One region of the Paenibacillus sp. EKM301P genome, then DNA from elsewhere that is predicted to be linked to it. Evidence: riboswitches for the same ligand, from Rfam matches in the RefSeq annotation. Region 1 holds a riboswitch; each other region holds the start of a gene.
The links. A riboswitch is a leader RNA that binds a small molecule or an ion and turns the genes downstream of it on or off. The one in region 1 is predicted to bind cobalamin.
Positions count from the first base shown of each region.

Region 2: linked by a shared signal. The riboswitch ahead of cobJ (precorrin-3B C(17)-methyltransferase) and the one ahead of HFD99_RS10450 (ABC transporter substrate-binding protein) in region 1 are both predicted to bind cobalamin.
Region 3: linked by a shared signal. The riboswitch ahead of HFD99_RS06430 (ABC transporter substrate-binding protein) and the one ahead of HFD99_RS10450 (ABC transporter substrate-binding protein) in region 1 are both predicted to bind cobalamin.

Region 1 covers NZ_JAALFM010000003.1:497,618-501,550, reverse strand. Annotated here, with positions in the region: gene HFD99_RS10455 (nucleobase:cation symporter-2 family protein) at 1-255, shown strand, start outside; gene HFD99_RS25930 (hypothetical protein) at 696-827, shown strand; cobalamin riboswitch at 1,210-1,414, shown strand; gene HFD99_RS10450 (ABC transporter substrate-binding protein) at 1,631-3,214, shown strand; gene nikB (nickel ABC transporter permease) at 3,230-3,933, shown strand, end outside.
Region 2 covers NZ_JAALFM010000003.1:266,443-270,375, forward strand. Annotated here, with positions in the region: gene HFD99_RS09415 (sirohydrochlorin chelatase) at 1-91, opposite strand, end outside; gene cobJ (precorrin-3B C(17)-methyltransferase) at 186-1,982, opposite strand; cobalamin riboswitch at 2,292-2,477, opposite strand; gene HFD99_RS09425 (LOG family protein) at 2,535-3,089, opposite strand; gene HFD99_RS09430 (uroporphyrinogen-III synthase) at 3,289-3,933, opposite strand, start outside.
Region 3 covers NZ_JAALFM010000002.1:213,670-217,602, reverse strand. Annotated here, with positions in the region: gene cobD (threonine-phosphate decarboxylase CobD) at 1-41, shown strand, start outside; gene cbiB (adenosylcobinamide-phosphate synthase CbiB) at 31-1,002, shown strand; gene HFD99_RS06435 (histidine phosphatase family protein) at 1,017-1,769, shown strand; cobalamin riboswitch at 1,865-2,080, shown strand; gene HFD99_RS06430 (ABC transporter substrate-binding protein) at 2,290-3,297, shown strand; gene HFD99_RS06425 (FecCD family ABC transporter permease) at 3,294-3,933, shown strand, end outside.

The DNA.
Region 1 (3,933 bases):
ATGTCTATTTTGTCAGAAGTGGATCTGCGGAAAGAAAGCAATCTGCTGATTGCAGCATGCAGTATTGCCGTGGGCCTAGGCTCAGCTGTTCTGCCGCAAATGTTCGACCAACTGCCGAGCTTTGCCAAAATGCTGCTGCAAAACGGCATCGTATCTGGCTCGATTACGGCAATTGTCTTGAACATTGTTTTGGCAAGAAAACAGGGTGAATCGGTCAAAGGCGTTAATGTCTCAGAAGTTCCACAGAAGGTTTGATGAATAGGAAATAAACAAAAACAGCCGGAGAGAGGGCGTAGCCTCTTTTCCGGCTGTTTGGCATGGGGTTATCCAGAACTAGTTATTTATTAAGCAGCATGAAATTATTGATAAAACCCTCTTTCTGTATGAAGATCGGGGTTTGGATTTTCGAAGTGAAGTCATAATAGTACACGCCGCGCCCTTCCTCCTGATTTTTCAGGGAGGTGCTGCCTAAATAATATACCCCCTTGCCGTCCGGGGACATATAGATAAAGCTGCGGGATGAAATGGGGAGCTTAGTTTGGTGCGTTTTCCAGTTGCACTTTTAGGTTGGTTTATCTACTAGAGGAATTTGCTAGAGTGGTAGGAAGAGGCATGGTATAATCTACCTTAAGGACTTTGGATAGTGGTGGATGTTTTCGGATCACGGCGCAGCTTCCCGAAAGGGGGTGAAGCCGATGGTCAACCTTGTGTCGTGCTATGATGTGCTGCGTTGGATGGTTACGTTACTAAGCCTGGTGTTTAGTATTCGTAAGCTTTATCGCTGGCTGCGTCGGAAATTTCGGAACAAGCGAAAACCCACCGCGTAATTAGGTTGGCCCCTAACGGTGGGTTTCGTTCGCATTAACATTCAGTTATGCAGCGCGCCGTGGTGGTGATCCACAGCCTTTCAAGTCCTAAGAGTCTTTGCCGTTGGAGCGGCGAAGGCTCTTTTTAGTATACGGATACGGTGGTTATCTCTATACCTAATTTTAACACGTGAATTGTGTGCACGCAACGTTAAGACATACCTTCAATTGCGCGCAAGCAATGAATAGCCTTGGCCTTGATTCACACTATATCATTCAAATTTAAATTATTACGCAACATTTGTTGACAAGCCAGTAGCAACAAAATAAGATAATCCTAAATCGTAATAAAAAGGAATAAAGGAAGAAAACAGGTGTGAGCCGGACAACTCTATATACGAAGTTTCGTAGAGACGATGTAGATAGTTGTTGAGCGTGTTCACTTAAAAGGGAAGTTCGGTAGATTCCGACACGGACCCGCCACTGTATACAGGCATCAGCAGGGTACTGCTGGAGCTTTCAGAACAAGCCACTGGAACTGTGAGGAACCGGGAAGGCCTGAAAGATACGCTTGGAGTCAGGAGACCTGCCTGTTTTGACATCACTGTCAGACCCACGGGATGCTGGGGAGGTGGTTAGGCGTGCTGCATACGGAATGTCTGAAACCGATCTGATCCCTTCTATGTTTTTGGAGCTGGCTTTGAGGTGAGTTTTGACATTTTATAATGAAAGCATTTCTGACTGCTGATCAGGTGGTCGGGAATGCTTTTTCGCGTTTTGTGTTAGGTTTATACGATTTTACAAGATAGAGGGGGAAATGTGGGATGATAGGCAATCGTAATAGGCGTTCATGGTTCATATGTACAGGATTGCTGCTGCTGATGGCAGTTATGACTCTTTCGGGATGTGGCGCAGCCACGAAGACGGAGGATAACTCGGGCAAGGGTGAGAACACGTCTGCACAACAGACTCAAGCAGATAAAAAGCTGGTGATGGCGTATACGTGGAAACCGTCCGGCGTCGATCCGCATGGAGATAATAGCTGGGACGTGATGCGTTCCGGTGCCGGTGAGACACTCATTCGTTTGAATGAAAAACTGGAACCTGTAGCTTGGCTAGCCAAGGAATGGAAACATGACAGCCCTAACGTGTGGTCGTTCAGCTTGCAGGATAAGGTCACGTTTCATAATGGAAAGAGCATGGATGCAGTAAGTGTAAAAGCATCTTTGCTGCGCTCAATCGAGAAAAGCCATCTGGCGAAGGATTTACTGGATGTGAAGTCCATTGATGTAACTGGTCCGCTGACGCTGAAAATTACGACAAACCAGCCGAATGCAGCGCTGGTATCCAATTTGGCTGATCCGTCAACGATTGTACTGGATGTGGCATCCATGAAAGATGAGCAAAGCTACCCTGCAATGACAGGTGCTTTTAAAATCAAAGCCTTCAACAAGGATCAATCCTTGGTCGTCGAGCGTTATGACGGATACTGGGGCGAAAAGGCGCGATTGGCCGAAGCGACGATGAAATTCATTACGGACGGTAATTCGCGCCTGATGGCGTTGCAATCTGGTGAGGTGGATGTAGCGACGGATATTCCGGTAGATAACGCAGAGGTATTAAAAAAGAACGACAAGCTACAAGTGCTGTCGGCTCCATCCTTGCGCACCCATATGATTGTGTACAACATGGAATCACCTGTGTTCAAGGATGCAACCAACCGTAAGGTGGTGGACAGTCTGATTCCGCGCGCGTCCATTGTGAGCGCCGTCATGAGAGGCTTCGGTACGGAAGCAAGCAGCCCGTTTCCGAGCATTCTTCCCTTCGGTAAGACTGAGCGTAAAGCATTGGACGGAACGGCGGAGCAGTTGTTGACGAAGGATGGCTGGCAGAAGGATGCCCAAGGTACGTGGACCAAGCAGGGCAAGCCATTCGAGGTTACGCTGCTGACCTTCCCACAGCGTCCGGAGCTATCCGTCATGGCTGAGGTGATTCAGAGCCAATTGCTGAATGAGGGGATCCAGGTCAAGATTCGCAAGGTGGAAAATATCGACGAGGCATTGACCAAAAATGATTGGGATTTTGCTATGTACAGCATGCTCACGGCCCATACAGGGGAGCCGCAGTATTTTATGGACATGTTCTACTCCTCTACAAGTGAAGCGAATGTAAGCCGTTATGCTTCCAAACCGCTGGAGAATATTCTTCACAGCCTGAAGTTGGCGAAGGATACCGCACAGCGTAATGCGGTAACACTGCAAGCGCTGGATATCATCAATACAGATTTACCGCAGTCGTTCATTGTGCACCCTGACAATGTGTTTGGTGTGAAAAAAGGAGTAAAGGGCTTTACACCGCATCCGATCGAGTATTACTACATTACAGCGCAATCTGATATTGCGGAATAACGAGCAACGTATCCTATGATTCGTTTTATATTGGAACGTGTGGCGCAGCTGCCCATCATTGTATTCGTTGTATCTACGCTGACTTTTGTACTGATGAGGCTGGCCCCTGGTGACCCTGCTCTCATTTTGCTCACCGCGCATAATGTTCCTGCTTCTGGGGAGGCGCTAACCGCGCTGCGAAACGAACTGGGCTTGAATGAGCCGCTTCATATTCAATATGTGAACTGGCTGAGGGATGTGTTCACAGGACATTGGGGAACCTCGTATGTGTCCAAGGAGTCAGTGCTAAACGAACTATGGAGCAGACTGCCCGCTACGGTGGAGCTAGCTTTGGCGGGCTTTGCCGTCATGGCGGTGCTTACGCTTGGGATGGGACTGGCTGCCTCGCTAAAAGTCAGCGGTCCACTAGATCGTCTGGGCAGGCTGTTCGCTTTGCTGGGATCGTCAATTCCTTCTTTTTGGCTTGGGTTTCTGCTGATCTATCTATTTTCCGTTCGCTTGGGCTGGCTCCCATCCATGGGAAGGGAGGACTGGACACATTTAGTGCTCCCAGCGCTGACGCTTGGTGCAGGATTGGGAACGGTGCAAGCCCGTGTATTGCGTGCTCAGATGCTGGAGCTGAGTGACCGGAATTTTGTGAAGGCAGCGAGAGCTCGCGGTTTTTCACGTATGCATATTCTCTTTTTTGAGATATTTAAACATGCCGTTCTGCCTATGAT
Region 2 (3,933 bases), 230 kb from region 1:
CCCGATCTGCCACCGCTTGCGCAAATTCCAGTAGTTCCTGATTACCCTCTGGGTCCCGACTTCCATGTCCAACCAACAATATTGCATCCACTGCTGTGTTTTCCTCCTCATTGATAGGGATAGCCTACATGACGCCCTATTTTATATATGTGCTTGTATCCTGTTCATCAAGCCTACCAACCCACTTAATCACCACAAACTGCGTTCACTTCTACTGTTGCTGGTGCATCTTCATGCCGGAAACCGGCAACGATGCCTACACGTTTGAAGAATTTATGAAAACGCTCGTTCGGATGCCCTTTTTCCTTATATTCAGCGATAATGTTCTCCACGATATCCGTAATCTGATCACCCGGAATCCCTTCCGCTACGGGCTGAGCGGCATGAGCATTTCGGCCAAATTTTTTGCCACCAAGGAAAAGATCGTATCCTCCCTTGCGATAGACGATGCCGATATCCTCCAGCACCGCTCCATAGCAAGCCATGCCGCATCCATTCAAAGCAATACTCGTTTCCTTGGGTGCCTGTAATCCGCCAAGTACAACCTGTAGATGCTCAGCCACAGGCACCGCATCATCTTTCTCCATATTGCAGAAGTCGCAGGCCTTCACCTTAAACACATCGCCGATCGGCATGACAATGAATCGTTCATCCCGAAGCCGTCCGACCAGTTCCTCGGGGTCTGCGCACGGCACGCGCAGCACGATCTGATGATCTGGCGTGTATTCCAGCTCGCCATCATCACCCGCTACCTCGGCGAGCAATGCCATCTGCCGAGCAGTGAACTTCTTGTTTCCCACGCCAGGGGAAACCCCCACCTCAAACAGCGCAGGCTTGCCAAAGCCGCCTGACGCCTTCCCAGTCGTAGCCACCGTTGCTGTTCCGACGGCGCTCTGGGCGGCAGGCGCTTGCCCGCTCCAGCGAGCATTGGCTTCGCCCGGCAGCTTGCCGCCGACAGCTAGGCGGCTTAGTGCCTCTGCTGCCAGCGATGCTGGAGCCGCTCCGGTTGGCTTCGCGGGCGCAGCCTGCACGGTAGCCATCGCTTGCGGGCGTGCCTGCGTGGCAACCGCAGCGCTGCTCGCGGAAGGCTCGGGAGACGCAGTCAGAGCTCCACCTCCCTGCGGTGTATCCAGCGCGCGATCCTCTTGCGCGCCCAGCGACCACGGCTCCGCTTCCGTGCGAAGCCGCTGATGCGGTTTGAGCACTTGCTCGGTCGCGTCCAGCGTGTATTTGCGCTGATAGCCGCGCGGAGTCACGATTAACCCGTCATACACTGTCGTCGAGGAATTGCCGATGATTACGGTCGTCAGCATCCCGATATCATGGTTAAGCATATCTTCCAGCGTCGTTACAATAACCTGCTGACGTTCACGATAAGCACTCTTCACCAGTCCAACTGGAGTTTGCGGATCACGGTAACGGAGCAAAATGGACTGCGTCTCCACAATCTGGCGGGTACGTCGACCACTGCGCGGATTGTATAAGGCAATCACAAAATCAGCCGAAGCCGCAGCTTCTACACGCTTCACGATCGTTTCCCACGGGGTCAGATGATCACTCAGACTGATTGTGCAAGCATCATGCATAACCGGCGCTCCCAACAACGAAGCACAGGATTGAATAGCCGAGATCCCCGGCACAACTTCTACCTCAACCCCGTCCTCGCGACGCCAGCCTTTTTGCATCAGCACTTCGTACACCAGCCCTGCCATGCCATAGACCCCAGCATCTCCACTAGAAATGACGGCTACCTTCTTACCCATCTCTGCTTGGCGAACCGCCTCCTGCGCACGGCTCACTTCTTCTGTCATCCCTGTGCGTACAATCTCCTGTCCGTTCAACAACGGACGGATCAAATCAACGTAGGTATTGTAGCCGATAATGACCTCACTTTCGGCCAGCGCATCCAACGCCCGTTTTGTGATATGTTCCATATCTCCTGGTCCAAATCCAATCACCAGCAATTTTCCTAATGGGCTCATCGTGCTCCTCCTATCATCCTTTTCAGGGCAGCTATACTATCTATTTCAATAATTTGTGGCATCCTTTAACTCAAAAAAAACCCATCCTGCCCGGATGGGGTTCCTATGTACGTATCTCTCTTACCAGACGAAACAGCGTAAGAAGACAGTTCTTGCCTTCCTCCTATCTGCCGTTGTTTTCCATCTGTTTTGTTTACGCTTCAAACGCTGCTGCACGTTCATATCCACGCAAACCTGTAACCAACATGGAAAAAGCAACGTGTGCCTGATTTCCTGATTTCGTACACCCATCCTCTCCGCGAAGGTTAACGGTGCATACAGATCAAGGTAGGTCTCCTGGCTTGGCATCAACGGATTCTCTCGTCTTCCCCGTTTTGTACGAGTGACCATTTAAAAGAACCCTCTTCCTTACAGTGGCGGGACCGCTCGGGACTTGCACCCGATTCCCTGTTACCCTTTGCTCAACCGCAAAGGCACCTTGTCTGTCCGCTATTTGATTATGGGTCTTATCATAACCTTGCCTCAATCAGTTGTGCAAGCACGAAAAAAGCTTTATTTCAAGTTATCTGCTTTATTTTTCAACATATGCAGCAGTTCATCCGGGTCCGCAGATATACTCAGTAGCGCTGGATGATCAGCTCCGGTAAACCCTTCCTGCACGCTATGACGTACCATTTCTACCAACGGGTCAAAATATCCATTCACATTCAGCAGCCCAATGGGCTTGCGATGTATACCGATTTGCGCCCAGCACAATACCTCGAACAGCTCCTCAAAGGTTCCCAAGCCTCCCGGAAGGGCTATAAACGCATCGGCCATCTCGCTCATCGCCGCTTTACGTTCATGCATGCTTGCTACCTCAATAAACTCGGTAACTCCCCGATGAATGATCTCTGCATCGAATAACAGGGTGGGCATAATGCCGGTGACCTGACCGTCACCCGCCAACAGTCCATCCGCCACCTTACCCATCAGCCCTCTGCTGGAGCCACCATAAATTAAACGGATATGCTGGCGAGCCATAGCTTCACCCAGCTTGCCTGCCGCCTCAACATATACCAATGAATGTCCAGGTCTGGACCCTGCAAATACACAAATAGAATTCATAAATGTCTCAGCTCCTGTCCTCAATATCATGCATCGAAACTTATTCATTATATTAGATAAATATTTTCGCTATAACAAAAAACTTTGCGATGCATGTCCAACAAAAAAAGATAAAGACCTCGTAGGCCCTTATCTCTATTTTACTCTGTATTAGTAAATATAAGTTCATTTTTAGCTTACTGCATTTATCAGTTCTAGCTCATTTCAAATGACCGTTCACGCTCTTCAGACCACAGCCATGCACCGAATCGCTATGTTCGAAATATTTGCCCAGCTCCACCATCATCGCACCCATGCGCTCTTCAGTTGGAAATACGACTCGTTCAATCCCTTCTTCCAAAATGGATTGTGCAGTCACCTTGCCTACCGATACAGCAATGACATCTTCACGAAAGGCTTCCAGTAAATCCTCCATTCGATTTTGCTTTCTGGCATATTGGGCCAAAAATCGAATTTGCGGACCACTCGTGAACGTAACGGCATCAATCGTACGGTTTATAACATCATCTAGTAGCGCCTGCAATTTTGCTTCTTCAGGTGGGATATGCTTATAAGGAAGTACTTGGCGGGTCACTGCGCCTTGCTCATCCAGCCACTCTACCAACCGGGGGGCCGGGTCTCCATGCAGTTGCAACAGTACTTCCTTCCCCTTCAGATCATATGGGGCAAAAGCCCGTGTCAATCCGATCAAACTTCCGTCCTCGTCCCGTACTGCTGGCGTAAAGCCACGCTTTTTGAGTCCATTGACCGTCTTGTAGCCCCGTGCTGCAACGTTGGAGGATTGCAGCAACTCTATAATCTGCTCGGCCACGCCCATATCCTCTGCCATATCGAACAGAGCATC
Region 3 (3,933 bases), on a different contig from region 1:
TCAGTGAAGTGCTGGAGGAGGAGCAGGGGCGTGATAGTTAGCTTGATCATAATGGCAGCCTATTTGCTGGACAGGCTAATCGGCGATCCGAGATGGTTGCCGCATCCAGTCATCGCGATGGGACATGCCATTTCAGCATTGGAAAAAGCGATTCGTCGTAAGGTCCGCAGTGACCAGGGAATGAAACGTGCGGGCATGCTGCTTCCACTTATTGTGGCAGGAGGCTCCTTTGTGTTTGCCTGGGCGCTGTTGCGTGTACTTGCCTGGATTCACCCATGGTTGTCTGTCGTCGTAGAAATTGTTCTGGTTGCAACCACAATTGCTTCCAAAGGACTAAAGGACGCAGGGATGGCCGTATACCGAGCGTTGCAGGCGAATGACCTGACTGTGGCACGTCGGGAGCTAGGCATGATTGTCGGGAGGGATACGCAGCAGCTTGACGAGCCTGAAATTGTACGCGGTACCGTCGAAACAGTCGCTGAAAATATCGTGGACGCCATTATTTCCCCGCTTTTTTATGCCCTGATCGGGGGAGCTCCCTTGGCACTGGCATATCGAGCTGTAAATACGCTTGATTCGATGGTTGGCTACAAAAATGAAAAGTATCTGCATTTAGGCTGGGCCTCGGCACGTCTGGATGATGTAGCTAACTACATTCCGGCTCGCCTGACAGCAGTTATGCTTGTGATAGCGGCGTGGTTGTATCGGCTGGATGCTGCAAGAAGCTGGCGCACAGTCAAGCAGGATGCCCGTCTGCACCCAAGCCCGAACAGCGGCTTCCCCGAATCAGCAGTGGCAGGTGCCTTGGGGATTCGTCTCGGTGGCTATAACGTGTATCACGGCGTACGCTCCTTTCGGGCATATATGGGCGAAGAGATACGACCACTGGAGTCGAAGGATATCCGGCATACAATCCGGCTGATGTTCGCCGTATCCACTATGTTTGTAGGGTTGTGTTTGTTGGGAGTTGCGGGGTGTTTTGCCTTGGGATGGATGCGGTGAGGAGTGACATTATTTTGAAACAAAATACAGAAGGGAAAAGAGTGCGAGAACGTGCACTAAGTCCGAACCCACAACAGGATAGTGAGCCGAATGATGCTAAAGAAGGTCTGCAATGGGACATGGAGCTCGTGCTAGTTCGTCATGGCACAACCTTATGGAATAAGGAACGTCGATATCTGGGACATGCCGATTTGAGTTTGCTGTCTGGAGCAGAGCAGGAATTAAAGCCTTTACGGGAAAAATTGCAGGGCCAGTCCTTTGCTCAAATCTATTGCAGTGACTTGATGCGATGTCGCCAGACCTTGCAGATCATTTTGCCGGAGTCAGCAAAGACGTCTGAACGTTTCCTGTCTGCTATGCCTCCTATCATGGAACCACGTCTGCGAGAACTTCACTTTGGCGAGTGGGATGGAAAAACGTATGACATGCTTAAGGATGTGGCGTTGTATCGCGCTTGGATTGATGAGCCGCAACGAATCACCCCGCCTGGAGGAGAGTCTTGGGTCCATTTTGTGAATCGTCTGCGCGAATTCCGTGACTCTCTGTTTGCGTGGCGCATTGCTTTGAAGGTTCAGCCAATAGAGTCGAATGCTGCACCGCCCTCTGTTTTGGTTGTCACGCATGGTGGAGTAATTCGCCAATTGGTTTGTATGCTGATACCAGGTCATGATTTTTGGAGTCTGAATCCAAAACCGGGAGAAGCGATTAGGCTTCAGTTAAGGCTGGCAGGACTGCACAATTGTATAGCAAAATTGCTTTTTCACTAGGGTAGTTGTGGCGAATCAAGCAGCTGTTTGGGTTGTAAGCTAACTCTTTTTAACCTATAATCATCAAGTAAAAGAACGGCTTGACTACACTACATCAAATATCCAGCAGACGAGGTCGGCGCCGTGTGAGGGAACTTGCTTTTCTTCATTGCGCTGTTAAAAGGGAAGTCGGTGTGAGTCCGACGCGGTCCCGCCACTGTAAATGGAAACATGCTCATTAGCCCTGTTACATGTGCCGCCAAGCATGTGAAAGAATATCAGGGCATGCCTCTTCCATAAGTCAGGATACCTGCCCGTCCGCCTGTCACCATAATCCTTCGAGGAAAGGATGACGTGTTCGCAGTGACTGTCCATGCGGAAAGAAGCTGCCCGCCTGCGCACGATCTGTGCTAACGTGACCCCTGTATCCTGATATGAGGATGCGGGGGTTTTTGATAGGAAAAGAAGGCTGGAATGAGGAAAATATCGGATGATGTTCAAGTAACGCTCTTAACGATTTTTGTATGAAGGGGTGCAAATCATGGCAGGCAAAAAAATAAAGGTATGGACAACAGGTCTATTGGCGCTGATATTGGCAGTTGTGCTGAGTGCATGTGGCGCGAATGGAAAAAATGTAGAAAATAAAGAGGGCCAAGCTTCTTCACAGCAGCCGGGACAGACCGTAACCGCACAAGAGCCTCCGGGCAAAACGGTTTACCCGCTAACGGTTAAGGATGCAACAGGACAGGAATTTACATTTAAAAAGGCACCGGACAAGATCGTTTCCGTCTCCCCGGCAGAAACCGAGGCGTTGTTCGCTATCGGATTGGATAAGGAAATTGTTGGTGTATCCGACTACTCTGATTACCCGGAGGCAGCTACGAAAAAGCCTAAAGTGGGCGGTATTATGAAACCGAACGAAGAGGCGATCATTGCTGCGAACCCTGATGTCGTTTTTGCAGGAATTTCACTTAGTGAACAGGCTACGACTAAGCTACGTGACATGGGAATTATGATTTTTAAAACGGAACCGAAGACCGTTGAAGATGTCATAGCTAACATCGAATTGTATGGGAAAATCACCGATCATCAGAAAGAAGCGAGAGCGGTGACCGACAAGATGAGAGCAGATGTAGCGGAAGTGAAAGAAGGAGTTAAAAATATCGGCAAAGGGCAGAAGCTACGGGTATACGTCGAATTTTCACCAGGCTGGACAGTGGGTAAAGGCGAGTTTATGGACGAACTGATCACATTGGCGGGCGGCGAAAACGTGGGTGCCACGCAGAAGGGCTGGTACCAAATCAGTGAGGAAAATATTATAGCTGCCAACCCTGACGTGATTTTATACAGCAAAAGTGTGAAGGATGACAAAACAGGCCAGTCCCTCGGCGATATCATAAAAGCTCGTAGTGGATGGGATCAAATATCGGCTGTTCGTAACAATCGTGTATTTGCCGTGGATGATAATTTGATTAGCCGTCCAGGTCCACGCGTAACAGAAGGGCTCAAGGAAGTAGCCAAGGGCGTGTACCCTGAAATTTTCAAATGAATCGTAGACTGATCGGTTTTGGGGGGACTGGTCTTGTCTTGCTGCTGCTGACGCTGCTGCTCTGTCTTGGCATCGGCTCGGTCAGTCTTCCGGTCAGCCAGATCACAGGTATTTTGATCAACCACCTACCGTGGTTAGGTGATACGTTTACACCGGATTGGAATACATCTGCAGAGCAGATTATTTTGAAGGTCAGACTGCCACGGGTGTTACTGGGAATGTTGGTTGGAGCAGCGCTGGCGCTGGCGGGAGCCGGATTTCAGGGTGTGCTGCGTAATCCTTTGGCTGATCCGTATACACTGGGAGTGTCTTCGGGAGCTTCGGTAGGAGCGGCAGTGCTGATTTATTGGGGGCTTCAATTTTCATTTGTGGGTATATGGACCCTTCCGCTAGTCGCATTTATAACCGGCATGCTGACGCTGTGGATGGTGTTGACGTTGGCGCGTGAAGGTGGGAAAATTCCGACCCAAAGCCTCATTTTATCAGGTGTGGTGATGCAATTTTTTGGGGGAGCCATTGTTTCTTTTCTGACAGCCATGTTGAAGGAAACAGTCAATGAAATATTGTACTGGACGTTGGGAAGTCTTAGTCTGCGAGGTTGGTCATATACGGGAATTCTTTTACCTTACGTGATCG